Regions from separate parts of the Mesorhizobium sp. ArgA1 genome, predicted to be linked through region 3. Evidence: predicted binding sites of a transcription regulator. Region 3 holds the regulator's gene; each other region holds the start of a gene.
What was found. The regulator PhoB, encoded in region 3, activates phosphate uptake and scavenging genes when phosphate is short. The targets are predictions, from matches to a motif close to TGTCATNNANCTGTCAT.
Positions count from the first base shown of each region.

Region 1: a site for PhoB is predicted at 4,637-4,653, ahead of ACWGTI_RS17885 (LTA synthase family protein). Genes of this name have one in related genera too.
Region 2: a site for PhoB is predicted at 3,691-3,707, ahead of ACWGTI_RS20050 (alkaline phosphatase). Genes of this name have one in related genera too.

Region 1 covers NZ_JBSKBQ010000007.1:176,025-183,569, reverse strand. Annotated here, with positions in the region: gene ACWGTI_RS17905 (class I SAM-dependent methyltransferase) at 1-533, opposite strand, end outside; gene rplI (50S ribosomal protein L9) at 711-1,295, opposite strand; gene rpsR (30S ribosomal protein S18) at 1,562-1,810, opposite strand; gene rpsF (30S ribosomal protein S6) at 1,810-2,310, opposite strand; gene ACWGTI_RS17885 (LTA synthase family protein) at 2,658-4,586, opposite strand; gene fabD (ACP S-malonyltransferase) at 4,866-5,813, shown strand; gene fabG (3-oxoacyl-[acyl-carrier-protein] reductase) at 5,873-6,610, shown strand; gene ACWGTI_RS17870 (acyl carrier protein) at 6,831-7,067, shown strand; gene fabF (beta-ketoacyl-ACP synthase II) at 7,102-7,545, shown strand, end outside.
Region 2 covers NZ_JBSKBQ010000009.1:103,602-111,146, reverse strand. Annotated here, with positions in the region: gene ACWGTI_RS20065 (ABC transporter permease) at 1-554, opposite strand, end outside; gene ACWGTI_RS20060 (ABC transporter ATP-binding protein) at 595-1,305, opposite strand; gene ACWGTI_RS20055 (hypothetical protein) at 1,311-1,769, opposite strand; gene ACWGTI_RS20050 (alkaline phosphatase) at 1,896-3,638, opposite strand; gene ACWGTI_RS20045 (WD40 repeat domain-containing protein) at 3,853-5,460, opposite strand; gene ACWGTI_RS20040 (exodeoxyribonuclease III) at 5,567-6,337, opposite strand; gene ACWGTI_RS20035 (alpha/beta hydrolase family protein) at 6,359-7,003, opposite strand; gene ACWGTI_RS20030 (tetratricopeptide repeat protein) at 7,196-7,545, opposite strand, start outside.
Region 3 covers NZ_JBSKBQ010000001.1:1,314,889-1,322,433, reverse strand. Annotated here, with positions in the region: gene pstC (phosphate ABC transporter permease subunit PstC) at 1-1,050, shown strand, start outside; gene pstA (phosphate ABC transporter permease PstA) at 1,047-2,363, shown strand; gene pstB (phosphate ABC transporter ATP-binding protein PstB) at 2,381-3,205, shown strand; gene phoU (phosphate signaling complex protein PhoU) at 3,247-3,951, shown strand; gene phoB (phosphate regulon transcriptional regulator PhoB) at 3,968-4,657, shown strand; gene ACWGTI_RS06440 (ROK family protein) at 4,658-5,899, opposite strand; gene xylF (D-xylose ABC transporter substrate-binding protein) at 6,170-7,210, shown strand; gene ACWGTI_RS06430 (sugar ABC transporter permease) at 7,353-7,545, shown strand, end outside.

The DNA of each region.
Region 1 (7,545 bases), on a different contig from region 3:
ACGGTCTGGCCGGCCTTCAGCCTGAGCTTGGCGGCGATGTGGCGCTTCTTGGCGGCCTGCGCCTCGTCGAGCGTCATGTCCGGCTGCTCGAAATAGGCGCAGGAATACTGCATGTCCTCGTCCAGGAAGAGCCGGTAGAGATCGCCCGACAGGTCATAGTGGCGCTGTACGTTGCGGCGCGAGCGCGAGGCGGTGTTGATCTGCTGCAGGCGGCGGAAGGCGTGGCGCAGGCCTTCGATCGCCTTCGACCAGGTGGCGTCGATGCCGCCGCTGCCCATATTCTGGAAGGCGATGCGCATGACGCCCAGCACGCCCCCCTCGAGGACGTCGAGTTCGCCGTCCATGTAGGCTTCCGGCACGGCCAGCATCGGATCGAAGGTGATGGCGCGCTCGGCATGCCTGGTCTTGATGTGCATGTGCACCGGCTCGCCGCTGCCGTCTCCGAAAACCACGGTCGAGCCCTTCGGCCCGGTGACTTTGAGATTGCCCGTGCGCACCAGGCGGTCGAGAACGCGCTTCAACAGAATATTCATGCCCAAATGTCCCCTCACGGTCAGACTGGCTGTCTAATTCTGCCTCAATATATAGGGGTTCGAAAAGTTCCATTTGGCACAAAAATGCCCGGGCGAGACGCCCGGGCATTGGTCCACAAAGGCTGGATGACGACAATGTGATCGGGAGCGCCGCTCCCCTCGCTTGTCGTTAAGCGATCAAGCGTTGTCTTCGCCGCCTTCGAACTCGGTGTTCGGGTCGAAGAAGTTCTCCGGCCGCGCATTGTCGTTGATGTCGTCGCCATAGATGGCTTCGGCGGTGGTCAGCGTCTCGCCCTTGGCCTGACGCTCGGCTTCCTCGGCCGTGCGGGCGATGTTGAGGCTGATGGTGACCTCGACTTCCGGATGCAGCGCTATCGCCACATTGGTGACACCGATGGTCTTGATCGGCTGGTTGAGCTGGATCTGGTTGCGGTTGACCGAGAAACCTTCCGCCGTCAGCAGGTCGGCGATGTCGCGGGTCGACACCGAACCGTAGAGCTGGCCGGTCTCGCCGGCCGAACGCACGGCGATGAAGCTCTTGCCGTCGAGCTTTTCGGCAACCTGAGAGGCTTCCGACTTGCGCTCGAGGTTACGGGCTTCGAGCTGGGCGCGCTGGCCCTCGAACTTCTTCTTGTTGGCCTCGTTGGCACGCAGCGCCTTGCCCTGCGGCAAGAGGAAGTTGCGGGCAAAGCCGTCCTTGACCTTGACGGTATCGCCCATCTGGCCGAGGCGGGAAACGCGTTCGAGAAGAATAACTTGCATGGTCTTGTTCCTTCGTCTGGGCACCGACCGCGGGATCGGCGCCGAATTGAATGGAACAGGTCAGGAAGCTCGGGCGCCGTGGCGCCGGTGTCGCTGTCCTGCCTGTCGCGGCAGTTAGAGGCTTTTCACCTCAACTCGGGATTTCAACGCATGTCGCCGAAAAAGTGGTCCCGGTTTTGGAACAACGGCATGCATCATCAAACTGACCCTACGGCGCCCGTCGCCGTGGGAGAAATGCGGGCGGCAAGCCGCCCGCATCAAAGAAATTAGCGAACCACGTAGGGCAGCAGGCCGAGGAAGCGGGCGCGCTTGATCGCCTTGGCGAGTTCGCGCTGCTTCTTCTGGCTGACGGCGGTGATGCGCGACGGCACGATCTTGCCGCGTTCGGAGATATAGCGCTGCAGGAGACGCACGTCCTTGTAGTCGATCTTGGGCGCGTTGGCGCCGGAGAACGGGCAGGTCTTGCGGCGGCGATGGAACGGGCGCCGGGTCGGGATCTGATTGATGTCGACCATTATTCTGCACCCCCTTCAACACCTTCGCGCGGACGGCGCGGACCACGATCGCCACCGGCGTCGCCGAACGAGCGCGGCGGACGATCGCCACGATCGCCGCGATCACGGTCGCCGAACGAACGCGGGCCACGATCACCACGGTCGCGGTCGCCGAAGCCGCCGCGTTCCGAGCGCTCTTCGCGCTTCTGCATCATGGCCGAAGGGCCTTCCTCATGCGCCTCGACCTTGACGGTCAGGAAACGCAGCACGTCTTCGGACAGACCCATCTGGCGCTCCATCTCGTTGAGCGCTGCCGGCGGGCAGGTGAGGTCCATAAGCGTGTAGTAAGCCTTCCGGTTCTTGTTGACCCGGTAGGTGAGGGACTTCAGTCCCCAGTTCTCGACCCGGCCGACGGACCCGCCATTTGCGGAGATGACGCCCTTGTACTGTTCGACAAGCGCATCGACCTGCTGCTGCGAGAGGTCCTGCCGGGCAAGGAACACATGTTCGTATAGAGCCATAGTGGTTCAGTGCCTTTCTTTCGTTTCTCTCCCGGATCCTCGCGGCAAAAGCCTCTGCAACTTCTCTGACCCGTTGGTCCCAAAAGGGCGGGGAAGAAAGGAGCATTTCGAGACGGTCGAGAGCGGAGACACGGGAGGCGGAAGCGCTTCTGGCTTCACACGAAGGTTTTGGGCAAAACCTCCGGCCCTCCGTTCAGCCCCCAGCAAGGACCGGCAGATTGCGGGCGTCTATACAGCAATTTGGCTGGAAGGCAAGGGTAGGGCACCGGCGAGCGGGCCGCTTGAGGCGTGCCACTCGAAAAAATGCCAATATATCTCACATGAGCGGCTCGGCTCGCCCCGTCTATTCAGCTTGTATGGGCGACGACCTTGTCCACCGTTTCAGGGAAGAAGTCGGGCGCGGCCTTACGCTTGCCGAACATCATGTCGTACTGGATCAGCCGGAAATCGTTGATCGCCGGATCGATGTCCTTCTGCCGCGCCCAGTCGGGCGTCGCTTCGCCTGACGGCGTCAGCAGAAGGTTGCGGTCGACGACACGGTAGCGTTCGCGCAGCGCGCCGAGGAAGCCGGTGTAGTAAGGGTGCGTGATCCCGGCCGTGGTCAGGATGTGGTAGGGCAGGAAGGCTGGGCTGACCGCGCCCATATCCTGCGCCGGACCGGTGCGGTTCGACCAGATGATCAGCGGCGTCTGGTGGTGCTCCAGTGCGGCCTCCGGCGTAGCCTCCCTGCGCGGCGCGACATTGTCTTTCAGGAAGCCGGTCTCGACATAGACGGGGCCGAGCGGCGGCAGATGGTCGCCGAAGAAGGCGATGACCGTCGGCCGCTGGCGCTTCTTCGCCCAGTCGATCAGCCGCTCGAGGCCACGGTCGGCATCGGCCGAACCCTCGGCATAGCTGAGCAGCGATTCCCGCGCCCATGTGCTGATCGGTGCCGCGACCTTGTGGGTCGGATTGTAATAGCGGTACGGCTCGTAGGGGCCGTGGTTCTGCAGGCTGACGGCGAAGAAGAACACCGGATCTTCGCTGGCGTCGGCCTCTGCGATGATCTCGTCGGTCATTGCTGCGTCGGAGGCCAGCGGCCCGCGCTTTTGCAACGGCGGCAGCGTCTCTTCCGAGCGGAAATCGTTGAAGCCGAAATCGGCATAGACCGCGCCCCGGTTCCAGAACCAGTTGGTGCCGGGATGGATGGCGCGCGCGCGGTAGCCTTCGCTTTTCAGGAAGGTCGCGAGCGACGGCGTCGGCGTGCGCACATATTGCTGATAGGGGATCGAGCCCGCCGGCAGGAAGGCATTGGAAAAGCCCGTCAGCGCCTCGAATTCGATGTTGGCGGTCATGCCGCCGAATTCGGGCGAGAACATATAGCCCGAGCGCAAAGCCCGAACATTGGGGATGGGGTCGGGCGTGATGGTGACGCCGGGCAGCTTGGTCGGATCCCAGAAGGATTCGCTCATGACGATGATGATGTCGGGTTTCTCGTCCGGCACCGAGGCTGTCACATCCGGCCTGTCTATCGCGTCGATTGCCTTGTCGGAGTAACCGGCCGGTGCGGAGACATGCGCCATCGGCACGTTGAGCGCGAAAGCCAGGGCAAAGCCGTTGGAGGCGTAGTTCTCCTTCTGGTCCCACATGATCGGGATGATCTGCAGCCGGTCGCGGGTCCACGAGAAGGTGGCATAGTCCATGATCGAGACGAAGAAGGCGAGCAGCGGCACTGCCAGCGTCAGCCGCGCCAGCCGCCCCTTGCGGCTGAGGATCGGCACTTTGCGGCGCCATAGCCGCCAGCCATAGATCAGCAACGACAGTCCGGCGACGATGCCGACCGCCATGGCGAGCGCCGTCCAGGGCCGCTCGCGCACCAGCAGCGGCATCAACGCCATGATCTGGCGCGAATAGAGGAAATCGGTCGGGTAGAGCGGATCGCCGAGATAATGCGACTTCTGGTGCCCGACAAAGGCCAGCGCCAGGGTCAGCGGCGCCACGATCATCAGGCTCTGGTGGCTGCGGCCGAGCACGGCGTCCAGTCCTATCAGCACCAGCGCAAAGACGATGATGGTGGTCCAGCCCGGCTTGAAGGGCTGCAGGAAGAAGTCGACCGTGCCGAAGAAATCGCCGCGCACGATCCATTCGATGGCGAACACCAGGACGGCGGAGGCAAGCAGAGTGGCCAGACCGTAGCGGATGACAGGCCATCTGCGCCCCGGCAGGTAGCCGGTGGACGGATCGTCTTCCAAGAACTGTGGCGCGGGTACGGCCGCGCCTTTCCTGATCCTTGCCACTTTTCTTTCCCCGGCCCAAGCAACGCGTTTTTCCACTCGCGTCACCGTTCTGTCATAGAACTGTCATTCAAATGCTAGCGCCTGTGGCGGAAATAAGAAGAGCCAGCAAACGATTCGTGAGCGGTTTTCATCAGGAGTGATCGGCAAAAAGCCTGTCGGAACAGGGACTCGGGGGCTGGCTTCCGTCTCGACCAACGGCCGAAATGCCGCCAACGGGCTTGACTTGGCGGTCCGCCTTGCGTCACAGGCAGGAAAAATCAGCCGCTGGAGAGAGCCCAAATGGCCGTTGCATTCACCTTTCCGGGACAGGGCAGCCAGGCTGTCGGCATGGGCAAAGACCTCGCCGACGCCTTCCCCGAGGCGCGCAGGGTCTTTGAGGAAGTCGATGATGCGCTGGGTGAAAAGCTGTCGAAATTGATCTGGGAAGGCCCGGAAGAGACGCTGACCTTGACTGCCAATGCCCAGCCGGCGCTGATGGCGGTGTCGCTGGCCGCGGTGCGGGCTCTGGAAGCGCGCGGCTTTTCGCTGAAGGACAAGGTGTCCTACGTTGCAGGCCATTCGCTCGGTGAATACTCGGCCCTTGCGGCCGCCGGCTTCGTCTCGGTCGCCGATGCGGCCCGGCTGTTGCGCATCCGCGGCAATGCCATGCAGGCGGCGGTGCCGGCCGGCGAGGGCGCCATGGCGGCGATCATCGGCCTGGAACAGCCCGATGTCGAAGCCGCTTGCACCGAAGCCGCCGCCGGGTCCGGCAAGGTCTGCCAGATCGCCAACGACAATGGCGGTGGGCAGCTGGTGATCTCCGGCGCCAAGGCGGCGGTGGAACTCGCCGCGAAACTGTGCACCGAAAAGGGCGCCAAGCGGGCGCTGATGCTGCAGGTCTCCGCGCCCTTCCATTCGGCGCTGATGGCGCCGGCGGCCAATGTCATGCGCGAGGCGCTGGCGGGCGTGACCAGGAATACACCGGTGGTGCCCGTCGTCTCCAATGTCACCGTGACCCCGACCAGCGAGCCCGACGAAATCTCGCGGCGCCTGGTCGAGCAGATCACCGGCCGCGTGCGCTGGCGCGAAACGGTTGAGTGGTTTGGCGCCAACAGCGTCGCAACCCTTTACGAGATCGGCGCCGGCAAGGTGCTGTCGGGTCTGGCGCGGCGTATCAACCGCGACATCGCCACATCGGCCATAGGCACGCCGGCCGATGTCGAAGCGGCGCTGGCGGCATTGGGCTGACAGGCTGGCGATTTGGCGGCACCTATGCAAAGGGTGCGCTCTGAGATCAGGAGATAACAATGTTCGAACTGACCGGCCGCAAGGCGCTCGTCACCGGCGCATCGGGGGGCATTGGCGAAGCGATTGCCCGGGTGCTGCATGCGCAAGGTGCCATTGTCGGCCTGCACGGCACCCGCATCGAGAAACTGGAGACCTTGGCTGGCGAACTCGGCGACCGGGTAAAGCTGTTTCCAGCCAATTTGTCGAACCGCGACGAGGTCAAGGCACTTGGCCAGAAGGCGGAAGCCGAGCTCGAAGGCGTCGACATACTGGTCAACAATGCCGGCATCACCAAGGACGGCCTGTTCGTGCGCATGTCGGATGCCGATTGGGACAGCGTGCTTGAGGTCAACCTGACCGCCGTGTTCCGGCTGACCCGTGAACTCACCCATCCGATGATGCGCCGCCGCCATGGCCGCATCATCAACATCACCTCGGTTGTCGGCGTCACAGGCAATCCCGGCCAGACCAATTACTGCGCCTCCAAGGCCGGCATGATCGGCTTTTCCAAGTCGCTGGCGCAGGAGATCGCCACCCGCAACATCACCGTCAACTGCGTCGCCCCGGGCTTCATCGAATCGGCCATGACCGACAAGCTCAACGACAAGCAGAAAGATGCGATCATGGCCGCGATCCCGACACGACGCATGGGCACGAGTGTTGAAGTGGCGTCTGCCGTCGCCTATCTCGCCTCCAACGAAGCCGCCTACGTCACCGGCCAGACCATCCATGTCAACGGCGGCATGGCGATGATTTGACGGGATATGGCCGGTTATAAGAAGACACGGCCGGCTTGTGAAAAGAGACCATTTCGCCTTGGACCTTAGCCAATTTTCGTGTAATGCGGCCCGCAACCCGGCGGTTCGGGCAAAAACCGGTCCGGCACCGTTGCGTTTCCGGCAGGACCATCTTTCAGCTTGATTAGCGGCATTCTGCCCGCTAACGAAGACAGACAAACAAAAGACGAGGATGCCCCAAATGAGTGACACCGCAGAGCGCGTCAAGAAGATCGTCATCGAACATCTTGGCGTCGATGCCGACAAGGTGACGGAGCAGGCGAGCTTCATCGATGATCTGGGCGCGGACAGCCTCGACACGGTCGAACTCGTCATGGCGTTCGAAGAAGAGTTCGGCGTCGAGATTCCGGACGATGCGGCCGAGACCATCCTGACCGTCGGCGACGCCGTGAAGTACATCGACAAGGCTTCGGCCTGACGCTATCCGCAGTCATCACCGGGGAGGACCTGCGATGAGGCGTGTCGTCGTCACGGGCCTTGGCCTGGTTTCGCCATTCGGCATGGGCTTCGAGCACAGCTGGAAGGAACTTCTGACCGGCCGCAGTGCTGCCAAGCGCGTCACCGAGTTTGAAGTGGAAGATCTTGCCTGCAAGATCGCCCACGTCATTCCCCGCGGTGACGGCACCAACGGCACGCTTAACCCCGAAGCCGTGCTTGAGCCCAAGGAACTGCGCAAGATCGGCGACTTCATCCTTTACGGGATTGCGGCCGCCGACGAAGCGCTGAAGGATTCCGGCTGGGAGCCCGGCACCGAAGCCGAGCGTTGCGCCACCGGCGTCATGATCGGCTCCGGAATTGGCGGCCTCGAGGGCATCGCCGAGAATGCGCTGATCCTGCACGAGCGTGGCCCGCGCCGCATCAGCCCGTTCTTCATTCCTGGAAACATCATCAATCTG
Region 2 (7,545 bases), on a different contig from region 3:
GCCCGGTCCCAGGCGGTACCGGTGGGGCTGAGGCGCCCGACAATCGTATAGGTGAAATCATTGTGGATCTCGGTCGCCGCATGGAGTTGTCCGTGCGCCGGATGAAAGCGGGCGCCGACGCTTTTGGGCACGGCGGCGCCGACCAGCGCATCGCCAAGCACTGCGAATGTGCGGCCTTCGGTGACGCCGCCCAGTCCGTCGACCAGCGCCTGCGTGGTGCCGACGATCGGGAAGTTTTCGACAAAGTCACCGAAACCGACCGGCGCTGCCCAGGCCACCCGCTTGTCTCTGACGAGACCGGCCAGCACATTGCCCGGCATCAGCGACAGCGGCGCCGCCTGCAGAAACACGGAGGACAGAACCAGCTGGGTTTCGCTGCCCGGCGCCCCGATCACCAGGTCGAAAGCATGCGCCGCTTGCGCGCTGCCCAATCGCAGCGCCCGCTCACTGAGCGTGACGGCAACGCCGAGCGCGGTCGCCAGCGCGATCAGCAGCGCCACGGCAGCCACGCCGATCCAGTGTCGCCTTAGATCCGCGGCGATGAAGCGGAGCATCGGCTATTCCTTTCTCCCACGGGCTTTTCCATCTGCGAGGTCAGAAAGCTTCATCGCGCTCGGCCATCTCCTGCGACGCGCCGGTATCGCGCGTCACCTGACCGGCTTCCAGGCGGATGATCCGGTCCAGCCTTTCTATGAGCCGTTTCTCGTGACTGGCGACGATGAGGGTGGTTCCTGCCTCGCCCGCCAATTGCAGCAACAGGTTCGCCACCGCAATTCCGGAATCGGCATCGAGGCTGGCGGTCGGCTCGTCGGCGACGATAATGGCCGGCCTCGTCACCAACGCTCTGGCAACGGCGACCCGCTGCATCTGTCCCCGCGACATCGTTTCGACCGGCTGGCCCGGACGCTCGATTTCGACCCGTTCGAGCAGCCGCAGTCCTTCCGCCTTCAGGTCGGCCACCGGGCGGACCCTCGACAGTCTGCCGGGCAACAGGACGTTTTCCAGCGCCGACAGGCCGGGGCACAGATAGAACTCCTGCATGACCAGGCCGACATTCGCGGAACGCCAGCGGTCGCGCCTGGCTTCCGAGAGGCTGGAAAGTTCGGTGTCGCGCCAGCGCACCGAGCCATGGCGTATCCTTTCCAGCCCTGTCACGATGTTGATGAACGTCGTCTTGCCCGATCCCGAGGGCCCGGTGACGGCGACTTTTTCACTAGGTCGGATGTCCAGCGCGGGCACGGTAAGCGCAGGCTTCTCGAGGTCGCGGAAGGAGACCCGCAAATCGCGGACGGACAGGCCAAGCATGATCGCTACGCCCGGCGGAAATGCGCGTCGACGATGCGCAAAAGGCTGACGAAGCCGGTTTCCGGGTCGGTCCAGGAGCCGGTTTCCAGCCTGCCTGCCACTTCAATGAGAGCGTTTGCCTGTTCGAAGGTTTGCGCCTGGTCGAGATAGATGACGACGATGTTGTCGGGCCAGTCGGCGTCGGATGAGCAGAACGGGCACAGCGCCATCGGTATCTCGGTCAGGACGAAGAATTTCGCCTCGGCCTTGAGCGGCGGCGCCATGAAACCCTGCATGGTGACGTCATGGCCGGCAAGGCTTTTGACTTTGTCGGAGAAGGTCATGCCCAGCACGCCGATCTTGCCGTAGAGGTCATCGAAGGTGAGCGGCGCGGCGGCTGCCGCCGCGCCGCGCAAAGCCCAGGAAAAACAGACCGCAGCCGAACCGAGCAGCGTGCCGCGGCGGGTAATCGGTCTGCACGCCATGATCCGTAGTCCTCCTTGTCGACAGGCCCGGGCGCCGTCAGCGCCCGAACCGCCGTCCCGGCCCGCTTCATCCGCATCCCTGCGAAAGCGAATGGAGCGGCCGGAATCAATCATAGCCCGCGCGGCTCAGTTCGTCGCCGGCGCAAGTCCCAAGGCATCGGCCAGCACGCGGTAAACGTCGCTCTCTTCCATGTAGCCCTTGAAGCCTTCGGCGCCTGGGCCGGTTGCCTGCAGCACGACGTCATCGACGGCGTGGACAGCGCTTTCGGCATTCTTCGGCAAATTGCCTTTGCGCAGCACGGCGCCGGGTACGTCCTTGTACTTCTCGTTGGCGACGTATTCCTTGGCCTCGTTCTGCACCGTCGGCACGAACGGGCCGTCGAGCTTCGGACGGAAGGTCTCGTAGTAGTCGGGGAAGTTGGCGCCGAAGATCGCCAGACGACGCGAGACATCGACGCTGTCGGGATAGCCGTCGCCATTCTTGTCCTCGTAATTCGGGAAGCCCGCGTCGGCATAGACCCCGACCTTGTCGCGCATCTCAGGACCCGGCTTGTTGTCGTCGATGGTGCCAAAGATGGAGACGCTGTGGGTGTGGTCGCCGGTGACGACGATCATCGTGTCGGGGTGGGTCTTGGCGAATTCCATGGCAACGCCGACCGCCTTGTCGAACTCGATGACCTCGACCATGGAGCGCTCCCAGTCCATCGGATGCGACATCTTGTCGATCAAGGCGCCTTCGACCATCAGGAAAAAGCCGTCCGGGTTTTTCGACAGTTCACCGAGCGCTACATTGGTCATTTCGACCAGGCCCGGCTGATTGGGAAAGGTTTCCACGGTGCCCTTCCTGAGGAAATCGCGGTCGAGCGTGACGTCCATGTTGCCGGTGTGGAACAGGCCGAGGATCTTGCCGGTGTTGGTCTTGGACGCGGCCTCGAGTTCGGTCTTGTCGGTGGCAAGGGCGTATCCGGCATCCCGGAATTTCGCGATGTAGTCGGTGTCGTCCTTGCGCTTGGAGCCGGCCGTGCTCTGCGGCAGGAAATAGGCGGAGCCGCCGCCGAGGATGACGTCAGGCTGCGTCTGATAAAACATGCCGACGATGTCGGCCTTGTCGCTGCGGCTGCGCGTATGGGAGACGACGGCTGCGGGGGTGGCGTCCTCGACCTCGGCCGTCGAGATGACGCCGATCGACTTCTTGCCGGTGCGCCGCAAAGCTTCGGCGATGGTCTCGACCTTCGGATCGTCCTGGCTGGGCTTCGTGCGGTCGGCATAGACGCCGAGCGCGTTCACCGCCGTCTTGTGACCGGTCATGTAGGCCGACATGGTGTTGGCGCTGTCGGTGGCGATGGCATTGGTCGACGACGTGCCGATGAAGGCCATATGGTCGAGGTCGTCCATGTTGAGGCGACCGTTCGCCTTGCCTTCGGTCATGCCCTTGGACATGATCCGCGCGCCGGTGCGATGCGCGACCGAGAGGCCGTCGCCGAGCAGGAAGATGACGTTCTTGGCACGAGGCGTCGCGGAAGTTCCGAACACCTCCCATTTGACCGACTTGGTCTCGTCGCCGGCCTTGGCTTCGATCTCATAGGTGCCGGGCTGGCTGATGCTGGCGGCCCGGATCAGAATCGCCGAGGCATCGACCCCCTCTTCCTTCTCCACGAACTCGACTTTTTTGCCGAGAACCTCTTCGGCCGGCTTGCCGTTGATCGTCACCGTGACCTGGTCGGGGGTGACGACCTTGTCGAATTCGACCTTCAGGTCGAAGGGAGACTGGGCGAGGATCGTGGCGCGGTCGAGCGGATAGATCGTGGCTGCGCCAGCAGCGCTGACAAGACTTGTCGTAACGGCAAGCGCGATGAGGGGGCGAAGCATAAGTGACCTCCAAAATTGACTGATAAAAGACAGTTTTTGGTATTCGCTGCCGATGTCTGTTGTATGACAGAATCTTGCTAGGACCGCTCACATTCTCGCGTAGTCCAAAGCTGGTTGAGAAACAGGATTGAACGAAGCTGGCTGCCGGCCTTCTCCCAGGTGTGGGGGATCAGCCGTTATGCACGCCTGCTCCAACCGACCAACACGTCCCCCGCTATTCCGGCGCCCCGGCGAACAGTATCTCGCCGTCGCCGTCCGCTGCCGGCCAGTCCCTGATGGTGCGGTCGTCGCCGCCGGTGAGCAGCGTGCCGTCGGGCGCGAAGGCGACGGCGTAGATCGGACCGGTGCGGCTGTCGAACATGGCGATCTGGCTGCCGGTGTCGACATCCCATAGCCGCGCCGTGCCGTCGAGCGAGCCGGAAGCCAGGCGCTTGCCGTCGGCCGACAGCGCCAGCGTGTAGACGGTGCCTTCGTGGCCCTCGAAGCGGCGCACCTCCTTGAAGGTGTCGAGATCCCAGAGCTTGATCGTGTAATCGCCGCTGCCGGTGATGACATGATGGCCGTCGGCGGTGAAGACGGCGCCATACGCGCCTTGTTCGTGGCCGTGCCAGCTGCGCAATTGCTTGCCGCTTTCGACATCCCAGAATTTCAGCGTGCCGTCGATGGAGCCGCTGAGCGCGCGCGTGCCGTCGGGCGAGATGGCGACTGTGCTGATCGGCCAGTCGTGCCCGGTCATCACATGCAGCGCGGATTTGTTGACGAGGTCCCAGACGATGACGTTGCCGGTGTCGTGGCCGCTGACGGCGCTCTTGCCGTCCTGGCTGATCGCCAGTTTTCTGACGCCGCCATTGTCGCCCGATGAGAAGACATGCAGCACCGTGCCGTCGGCAAGCTTTCGCAGCACGATTTCGCCGTCGTCGCCGGCGGTCAGCGCGGTGGCGCCGTCGGGCATGAACAGCGCCGTGCGCGCCATGTCCTTGTGTTCACCAAGGTTGCGGATCAGCCGCTTGCCGGCGATGTCCCAGAGCTTGATCATGTGGTCGGTGCTGGCGCTCATGATGTCGCGGCCGTCAGCTGACACGGCGAGCCAGACGACGGCATCGCGGTGGCCGTCGGGCTCGGTCGGCAGCGGCGGTTCGGCCGGCGGCAAGGTCGCCACGGTTTCCGGTGGCGAAGGAAGTGCGGCTTGTGGGGGCGAGGCCGGAGCCGGCGGCGGAGCTGCTTCCGGTGGCGGTGTCGCCGGAGCAAGAGCGACCTCGGGCGGCGGCTCCGGTGCAGGCGGCGGCGCAGGCTCCGCCATTGCCGGAGGTTTTGCTGCCTGCTCAGGCGGGGTTTGCGCGGGCGGCGTGGCGACAGGCGGCGAACTCGGCGGCGCCGGCGGCGTCATCAGGTCCGGCGGGACGCCGGCGACATCCTGGCCCTTCGGCTCGGCTTTGGGTTCGTTCGGGGCGGCTACCTCAGCGCCCGGGCCAGCTGCGGGCCACGGGCCGAACTGGTCTGCCAGCAGCGCCAGAACGACAATCGCCGGCAGAACCAGGAAGGCTCGCCGCAGCCGCGGCCTGCCGGGGTTTTGCACCTCCGCTGCCCGACCAAACAATGGGGCTCCGGACAGGTGGTTCGGGCCGCGCGGCAACAGGCCGGCAAAGAACAACAGCGCCCCGATCACGCAGACCGCGCCGGCCGTAAACAAGGCAACCAGGCGCAGGGAGGCAAAGGATGCTGCGATGCTCGGATCGGCCTGCGCCAGACGCTGCATGGCGAAACAGACGACGCCGACCACCAGCAAGACCAGCGCGAGCAGCCTGTCGGCACCCCTGTTCATTGGCTCTCTTCCCCAGGCCGCGTGGTCTGCGGCCGCCCTGTCACGAAACTAGCAACGAAACGCGTAGCGCAAAATTCCAAGGATGAAAGTGGCTGACCTCACGCTGCTACTTCAATTCCACCCACACCGGCGCGTGGTCGCTGGCGCCGTCCTGCCCGCGAACATCGCGATCGATGCCGGCAGCAGTGAGGCGGCGCGCCAGTTTCTTCGACAGCAAAATGTGGTCGAGCCTCAAGCCGGCGTCGCGCGGCCAGCGGTTACGGCGGTAATCCCAGAATGTGTAGAGCGTTTCCTTCGGGTATTTCTTGCGCAGCGCATCGGTCCAACCCTGCTCGAGCAGCCGCCGGAACGATGCGCGGCTCTCCGGCTGCACCAACGCATTGTCGTCATAGGAGCGGGTGGCGTAGATGTCACGCGGCTCGGGCACGATGTTGTAGTCGCCGACCAGCGCCACCGGCAGGCCGGTGTCGAACAGCTCACCGGCATGCGCCTCCAGCCTTTCATGCCAGGCCAGTTTGTACTGGAATTTCGGCCCCGGTTGCGGGTTGCCATTGGGGGCATAGAGGCAGGCGACGACGATACCGTTCACGGCCGCCTCGATGTAGCGGCTCTGCCTGTCGGCCTCATCGCCGGGCAGGACGTCACGGGTCAGCACCGGTTCGGATCCTCGCGCGAGTATGGCGACGCCATTCCAGGTCGGCTCGCCCTTCCACACCGCGCCGTAGCCGGCATCGGCCAAGGCCGTGCGCGGAAACTGCATGTCGCGCGCCTTCAGTTCCTGCAGGCAGACGACGTCTGGCTTGGCCTTGGCCAACCATGCCATGAGGTTTTGCAACCGGCCGTTGATATTGTTGATGTTGAAGGAGGCGAGTTTCATCGGTCTGCCTTGGGGCGGCGATCAGGAGGCGATCCTGTCCGCCCATGCCTTCACAGTTTCCGCCAGCGTCTTCAGATGATCCGCCGTCGAGAATCCGGAGATTGCCTTGCGCGGCTTCAGATCGTGGTCGCCGTCCTCCAGCCAGATGACCTCGATTGCATCGGAAAGACCGTAGGTCGCGACCTCTTCCCTGGCGCCGAACTCGTCGCGCGTGCCCTGGAAGATCAGCGTCGGCGTCTTCAAGCCGACAAGATGCTTCGTCCGCAGTTGCTCCGGCTTGGCCGGCGGATGGAAGGGATAGCCGAGGCAGATGAGGCCGGCGATCTCGCCTTTGGCGAACATCTCGTCGGCGACCATCGAGGCGACGCGCCCGCCCATCGACTTGCCGCCGATGATGAGCTTCCCGGTCACGCCCCTGGCCCTGAGATCGGCGATCGCCTTGACGTATTCGGGGTTGACCGTCTCGGCCCGTGGCGGTGGTTTGCGGTGGCCGTAGCGGCGGGCCGCCAAATAGTGGAATTCGAAGCGCGCGACCTGGAAGCCGGCCGCTGCCAGCGCCCTGGCGGTGGCGGTCATCGAAGGCGAGTCCATCGACGCGCCGGCGCCATGCGCCAGCAGGATGGTGACCGGGGCTGTGTCGTAGCCGTCGAAGAGGAAGCTGGTCATGAGGTGGCCTTCCTGCTGAGGCCGAGTTCCGTCACACCCCCCTCTGCCCTGCCGGGCATCTCCCCCGCAAGGGGGGAGATTGGCGGTTCAGGCGCCTTGCCCAACCGCCCAACGATGGAGATAGGCGAAGGCCGCGAAGCGCTTGATCTCCCCCCTTGCGGGGGAGATGGCCGGCAGGCCAGAGGGGGGTGCTCAAGCGCGAACATCTCTCTCCCCCGCCAGCTGCAAATCCACGAACTGTATTCCCTTCTGCGCAGTCCGCGCCCATTCGCTATCCGCGTCGAGTTCGAGATAGCGCACCCAGTTCCGCCGGGCCTCCGCCAGATTGCCGGCGTCAAACTCCAGACGGGCGAGGTTGAAGACCGGATCGGCATAGGTCTTGTCGAGCGCGACCGCCTTTTGCAGGTGCCGGCGCGCCGACGCGATCTTGCCCTCGTCGCTCATCAGGCCGGCGAGGTTGAACCACGCCTCGACGAAGGCCGGGTCGAGCTTTATCGCCCTTGCATAGTCATGAGCGGCCTCGCTGACACGGCCGGCGCCGC
Region 3 (7,545 bases):
ATGATCCCGATCGCCGCCGATGCGAACACGGTCCAGGACAGGCTCGGCCTGTTCGGCGCCGTCGTCACCTTGGCCTTGTCTGTCGCAGGCGCCTTCTATGCGCTGCGGCAGATCGCGCCGCGCGCCAGGGCGCGCAACAATGTCGAGAGGCTGATGCTGTGGGGGCTGCTCGCGGCGTCGACCATCGCCATCCTGACCACGGTCGGCATCGTGCTGTCGATGCTGTTCCAGACCATCACCTTCTTCGAAAGCGTGTCGCCGATGAGCTTCTTCTTCGGCACCGTGTGGGATCCGCGTTTCGCCGCCGCCGGCTCCGGCGGCAGCCAGGGCCAGTTCGGCCTGATCCCGCTGCTCGCCGGCACGCTCTACATCGCCGCCGTCGCCCTGGTGGTGGCCGTGCCGGTCGGGCTGATGTCGGCGGTCTACATGTCCGAATATGCCTCGCGCAGCGTACGTTCGGTGGTCAAGCCGGCGCTGGAACTGCTGGCCGGCATCCCGACCATCGTCTACGGCATCTTCGCCGTGGTCACGCTCGGACCGTTCCTGCGCGACCTGTCGGCGGCACTCACCGGCGGTTCGCCCTTCATCCAGGGCCAGAGCATCTTCACCGCCGGCCTGGTGATGGGCGTGATGCTGATCCCGGTCGTGTCCTCGCTGTCCGACGACATCATCACCGCGGTGCCGCGCGCCATGCGTGACGGCTCGCTCGGCCTCGGCGCGACGCGCTCCGAGACGATCAAGCGGGTGATCCTGCCGGCCGCACTTCCCGGCATCGTCGGCGCCATCCTGTTGACGGCGTCGCGCGCCATCGGCGAGACGATGATTGTCGTGCTGGCGGCCGGCGTTGCCGCCAATCTCACCGCCAATCCATTCGAGGCGATGACGACCATCACCGTCAAGATCGTCAACCAGCTGACCGGCGACCTCGAGTTCAACTCGCCGCAGACGCTGGTCGCCTTCGCGCTCGGCCTGACGCTGTTCGCGTTGACGCTGGTGATGAACATCGTCGCCCTCTACATCGTGCGCAAGTACCGGGAGCAGTACGAATGACCGACATTCCCCTGGACACGATGGCGGGTGCGGTTGCGCGTCCGCGCCGCGACATCGGGCTGAAGGCGCGCTATGCCGCCGAACGCCGGTTCCGCATCTACGGTATGATTGCGATCTCGGTCGGCCTGGCCTTCCTGGCCATCATGCTGATCACCATCGTCTCGAAAGGCTACACGGCCTTCTGGCAGACGACGGTGACGCTGCCGATCACTTTTGACGAGAAGGTCATTGACCCGTCGAACAAGCGCGCCACCGATCCGAGCGTGCTGATCAAGGCGAACTATCCCAAGCTTGCCGACAGCGCGCTGGTCGCCAAGCTCGGCATCGATCCGGCCAACAAGCCGATGATGCTGAAGCTCAAGGGCTTCCTGTCGGAAGGCGCCCGCGTCCAGCTGCGCGACATCGTCATGGCCGATCCGTCAGTGATCGGCACGACGCGCGACGTCAATATACTGGCGGCGGCCAATCTCGACTCGGCCTTCAAGGGCCAGATCGATCTCGGCGTCGAGGAGGCGCGCCGCAAGGTCTCCGACCAGCAGATCGAGTGGATGAACAAGCTCAAGACCGACGGCGCGATGGCCGAACATTTCAACACCGGCCTTTTCACCTATGGCGCCTCCAGCCGGCCTGAGACGTCGGGCATGGGCGTGGCCATCATCGGCTCGTTCTACATGATGGTGATCGTGCTTCTCCTGGCGCTGCCGATCGGCGTCGCCGCATCGATCTATCTCGAGGAATTTGCCAAGAAGAACCGCTTTACCGACCTGATCGAAGTCAACATCAACAATCTGGCGGCGGTGCCATCGATCGTCTTCGGCCTGCTTGGCCTCGCGGTGTTCATCAACTTCCTCGGCATGCCGCGCTCGGCCGCCTTCGTCGGCGGCCTGGTGCTCACCCTGATGACGCTGCCGACCATCATCATCGCGACGCGCGCCGCCCTTGCAGCGGTGCCGCCGTCGATCCGCTCGGCAGCGCTTGGCCTTGGCGCCTCGAAGATGCAGATGGTGTTCCAGCACATACTGCCGCTTGCCGCCCCCGGCATCCTGACCGGCACCATCATCGGCCTGGCGCGTGCGCTCGGCGAAACAGCGCCGCTGCTTCTGATCGGCATGGTCGCCTTCGTCGCCGACTATCCGAAGACGCCTTTCGATCCGGCGACCGCGCTGCCGGTGCAGATCTACATGTGGGCAAACGAGGCCGAACGCGCCTTTGTCGAGCGCATGTCCGGCGCCATCATCATCCTGCTCGTCTTCCTCATGGCCATGAACATCACCGCGATCGTGCTTCGGCGCCGGTTCGAGCGGCGCTGGTAGAAAAAAGGCAATTTGGTATGAACATCATGACCGAACAGTCCCTTGAAAACGCAGTGGGCGACAAAATGAACGCCAAGTCGAACGAAGTCATCAAGATGCGCGGCGACAAGGTCGGCGTGTTCTACGGCGAGAAGCAGGCGCTGTTCGACGTCAACCTCGACGTCCGACAGAACCAGGTGACGGCGCTGATCGGCCCGTCCGGCTGCGGCAAGTCGACCTTCCTGCGCTGCCTCAACCGCATGAACGACACCATCGATTCGGCGCGGGTGACCGGCAAGATCACGCTGGACGAAGACGACATCTACGACAAGAGCATCGACGTCGTCGAACTGCGCGCCCGTGTCGGCATGGTGTTCCAGAAGCCCAATCCGTTCCCGAAGTCGATCTACGAAAACGTCGCCTACGGTCCGCGCATCCATGGGCTGGCCAAGCGCAAGTCCGACATGGACCAGATCGTCGAATCCAGCCTGAAGAAGGCGGCGATCTGGAACGAGGTCAAGGACCGCCTGCAGGAGCCCGGCACCGGCCTGTCCGGCGGTCAGCAGCAGCGTCTGTGCATCGCGCGCGCCATCGCCGTGTCGCCGGAAGTGATCCTGATGGACGAGCCCTGCTCGGCGCTCGACCCGATCGCCACCGCCCGCGTCGAGGAGTTGATCGACGAACTGCGCCAGAACTACACGATCGTCATCGTCACGCACTCGATGCAGCAGGCGGCGCGCGTGTCGCAGCGCACGGCGATGTTCCATCTCGGCTACCTGGTCGAGGAGGGCGCCACCGACAAGATGTTCACCAACCCCGACGACAAGCGCACCCAGGACTACATTACCGGCCGCTTCGGCTGAGCCGTCCAGCGGTTGAATTTTCAGGCACGAGGACCAGGATCATGGGTGAACATACCGTCGCATCCTTCGATGAAGAACTGGGGCAGATCAGCAAGCTGATCCGCGACATGGGCGATCTGGCCGGCTCGATGGTGAGCGGCTCGACCAAGGCGCTGCTCACTTCGGACAATGCGCTGGCGCAGCGCGTCGTTTCCGACGACGCCATCATGGACGCGCGCCAGCGCGAACTCGACGACCGCGCCATCACGCTGATCGCCAAACGCCAGCCGATGGCCAACGATCTGCGCGCCGTGGTCGGCTCGATCCGCATGGCCGGAGACCTCGAACGCATCGGCGATCTCGCCAAGAACATCGCCAAGCGTGTCGGCACCGTCGGCTTGAGCGTCACGCCGCGCGACCTGTCGCATTCCATCGATGCGATGGCGCAGCTGGTGCTGATCCAGGTGCAGGGGGTTGTCGAGGAATATGCTGCGGCAGACGCGGCAGCGCTGGCGAAGCTCAGGAATGACGACGAGCGCATCGACGTCAAATACACCTCGGTGTTCCGCGAGCTTTTGACCTACATGATGGAAGACCCACGCAACATCACGGCCTGCACGCATCTCCTGTTCTGCGCCAAGAACCTGGAGCGCATCGGCGATCATGTCACCAACATTGCCGAAAATGCGTATTATGTGCTGACCGGCCAGCAATTGCCCGCCAATCGCCCGAAGCAGGACGAAACGGCGATGGCCACATCGCCCTGATAAAGGTGAACTGCTGATGATTGCGCCACGCATCATGGTCGTGGAGGATGAGGAGCCGCTGGGCGTGCTGCTCCGCTACAACCTCGAATCCGAAGGCTACCAGGTCGAGGTGGTGACACGCGGCGACGAGGCCGAAATCCGGCTGCAGGAAAACGTGCCGGATCTCTTGGTGCTCGACTGGATGGTGCCGGCGGTGTCGGGCATCGAGCTCTGCCGCCGGCTCAGGATGCGGCCAGAGACCGAGCGGCTGCCGATCATCATGCTGACCGCGCGCGGCGAAGAGAGCGACCGCGTGCGCGGCCTGTCCACCGGCGCCGACGACTATCTGGTCAAGCCGTTCTCGACGCCGGAGTTCATGGCGCGGGTGAAGGCGCTGCTGCGCCGCGCCAAGCCCGAAGTTCTGTCCAGCGTGCTCAAGGTCGGCGACATCGTGCTCGACCGCGAGTCGCACCGCGTCTACCGCAAGAAGAGCGAGATACGGCTGGGGCCGACCGAGTTCCGGCTGCTCGAATTCATGATGCGCCACCCCGGCCGGGTGTTCTCGCGCAGCCAGTTGCTCGACAATGTCTGGGGCGAGACGATCTATATCGACGAGCGCACGGTCGACGTGCATGTCGGGCGCCTGCGCAAAGCTGTCAACAATGGCCGCATGCCGGATGTGATCCGCACCATCCGTGGCGCGGGGTATGCGATCAGGGAAGACTGATCAGGCAACGCTCTTTCCAGCGCCCGCTCGCGCCTGCACGCCCGGCGCGAAAATCTCCTGGTCGACAAAGGTCAGCGCGCGCATGGCGCAGCCTTCGCGGATCAGCGGCAATTCGTTCGGCTCGGTGTCGAAAGAGATCGATTTCGAGTGCTGGCCGCCGGCGGTCTGGGCGATCGCCCCGCGCAGCGCCGGCTCGATCAGGTCGAAGGCGGCGGCGCTGACGCCGACCATCGCGACCGGTGCCGGATCGATCAGCGCGAACAGGCTGCCGAGGCCGAAGCCGAGCGCCTCGCCGGCCTTGCGGTAGGCTTCGCGCTCGGGGCCATCGGTCTCGCGGGCACGTGCAGCCAACGCCCGCATGTCGGCGTCGCCGACATCGACCGGTTCGGCATCCTCGCTCATCATTTTGGCGCTGCGCCAGATGGCGTAGTTGCCGGCATAAGCCTCGACGCAGCCGCGCCGCCCGCAGCGGCACAGCGCGCCGCCGGGCCGATGGATCATGTGGCCGAACTCGCCGCCCGACGAATGGGTGCCGGTGAACAGCTCGCCCTTCAGCACCAGCCCCATGCCGATGCCGTGCGAGAGCAGGATGGCGATGAAATCATCGCGATAGCGCTCAGGCTGGCGCCATTGCAGCGCCACCGCCATCATGTTGCAATCATTTTCCATGGTGGCCTGTATGCCGAATTCCGCTTCCAGTATGTCGGCGAATGCAATGTCTGTCAGCGGCGTGATCGGCGACCACAGCATGGCGCGCGCCTGCGAATCGGTGATGCCCTGGATGCCCATGGCGATGCGGGCGATGCTCTGGACATCGAGGTCGGGGTCCTCGAGCCGCCGCCGCACGATTGCCGTGCATTCGCCGATCAGCTCGTCGCGCGGCATGGTCAACGTATCCAGCCGGCGCTGCTCCTCGGCGACCACCTGGCCGGCATAGTCGATGACAGTGACGGAAAGGAAATTAAGCGACAGCACCACGGTCATCACCGCCGCCGCTTCCGGATTGAGGCCCAGGCCGACTTGCGGCCGGCCGCGTTTCAGCGCGCCGGTCTCGCCTGGCTTGCTCTCGGCCAGGATGCCTTCCGCAATCAGGTCGGACGAGATTGCCGATATGGTCGAATGGCTGAGGCCAGTGGTCGCCGCGATCTCGGTGCGCGACGGCTGGCCGGCCCGGCGCACGGCCGAAATCACCATCGCACGGTTGCGACGGCGCAGATCGTCGTGGCGGATTCCAACCGACATCTTTTTTGTTTCCTCCCGGTCCTCCTCCCGCCTCATGATAGTGAGGGCGGTCGGTGACACCAGCAAATATTGGCAGAAGCAGGCCGCGCTGTCATTGTTTATTGCGAGTCCCGAAAAAATTCACTGAGGCCATCAGATTCCATCAGAATCGATGTTGACAGGGTCTCGCCGTTGGACCAGTATTTTTTCGAGGCTCGAAAAAATAGAGCCTCTGTGTGCCGGCCTTCGGGCCAGTTTTGTCGCGCCGCGCGCGGCGCAGGGAGGATTATCATGAACAGATTTGCAGCCGCCATGCTGGCGGGTGTCGCCATGTCGCTGACGCTGGTGTCGGTCGCGCAGGCGAAGGACAAGGTCATCGGCGTGTCGTGGTCGAACTTCCAGGAAGAGCGCTGGAAGACCGACGAAGCGGCGATGAAGGCGGCGATCGAGGCGGCCGGCGACAAGTACATTTCCGCCGACGCGCAGTCCAATCCCGGCAAGCAGTTGACCGACGTCGAAAGCCTGATCTCGCAGGGCGCCAACTCGCTGATCATCCTGGCGCAGGACGCCTCGGCCATCGGCCCGGCGGTGCAGAAGGCGCTGGATGAAGGCATCCCGGTCGTCGGCTATGATCGCCTGATCGAGAACAAGGACGTCTTCTACCTGACCTTCGACAACAAGGAAGTCGGCCGCATGCAGGCCCGCGAAGTGTTCAAGGCGAAGCCTGAAGGCAACTACGTCTTCATCAAGGGGTCGGGTTCCGACCCGAATGCCGATTTCCTGTTCTCGGGCTCGATGGAAGTGCTCAAGGAAGCCATCGATTCCGGCAAGGTCAAGAATGTCGGCGAGGCCTACACGGATGGCTGGCTGCCGGCCAACGCCCAGAAGAACATGGAACAGTTCCTGACCGCCAACGACAACAAGGTCGATGCCGTGGTCGCGGCCAATGACGGTACCGCCGGCGGCGTCGTCGCCGCGCTGACGGCGCAGGGCCTGGCCGGAACCGTCCCGGTCTCGGGCCAGGACGGCGACCATGCCGCGCTGAACCGCATCGCGCTCGGCACGCAGACCGTGTCGGTGTGGAAGGATGCGCGCGAACTCGGCAAGAACGCCGCCGAGATCGCCTCGCAGCTCGCCGACGGCAAGAAGACCGGCGACATTGCCGGAGCCAAGGACTTCACCACGCCTGGCGGCAACACCGTCAAGTCGCTGTTCCTGACCCCGGTTGCCATCACCAAGGACAACCTCAACGTCGTCATCGACGCCGGCTGGATCAAGAAGGACGAAGTCTGCGCGGGTGTCGCCGCCGGCAGCGTCGCTGCCTGCAACTGATCTGCCGACTTCAAGTAGAGTAACGCCGCGGCTGACAGGCCGCGGCGTTTTTTCAAGGCAATTTGTGTTTCCGCCGCGGGCGGCTAACTTCTAGGCTGTGGTCCGGCATCCGCGTCAGACGGCAAGCCGCTGGGAGGACATCATGACCGACACGACCTCGACTTCGCAGGCCGACACCGCGCGCGCGTCGGAACTCGGCGCGGTCGCGCGCTTCCTGAAGGCGACGGAGATCGACACCCGCATGCTCGGCATGGTCGGCGCGCTGGTGGTCATCTGGGTCGGCCTGCACATCCTGTCGGGCGGTCTTTTTCTGACACCGCGAAATCTGTGGAACC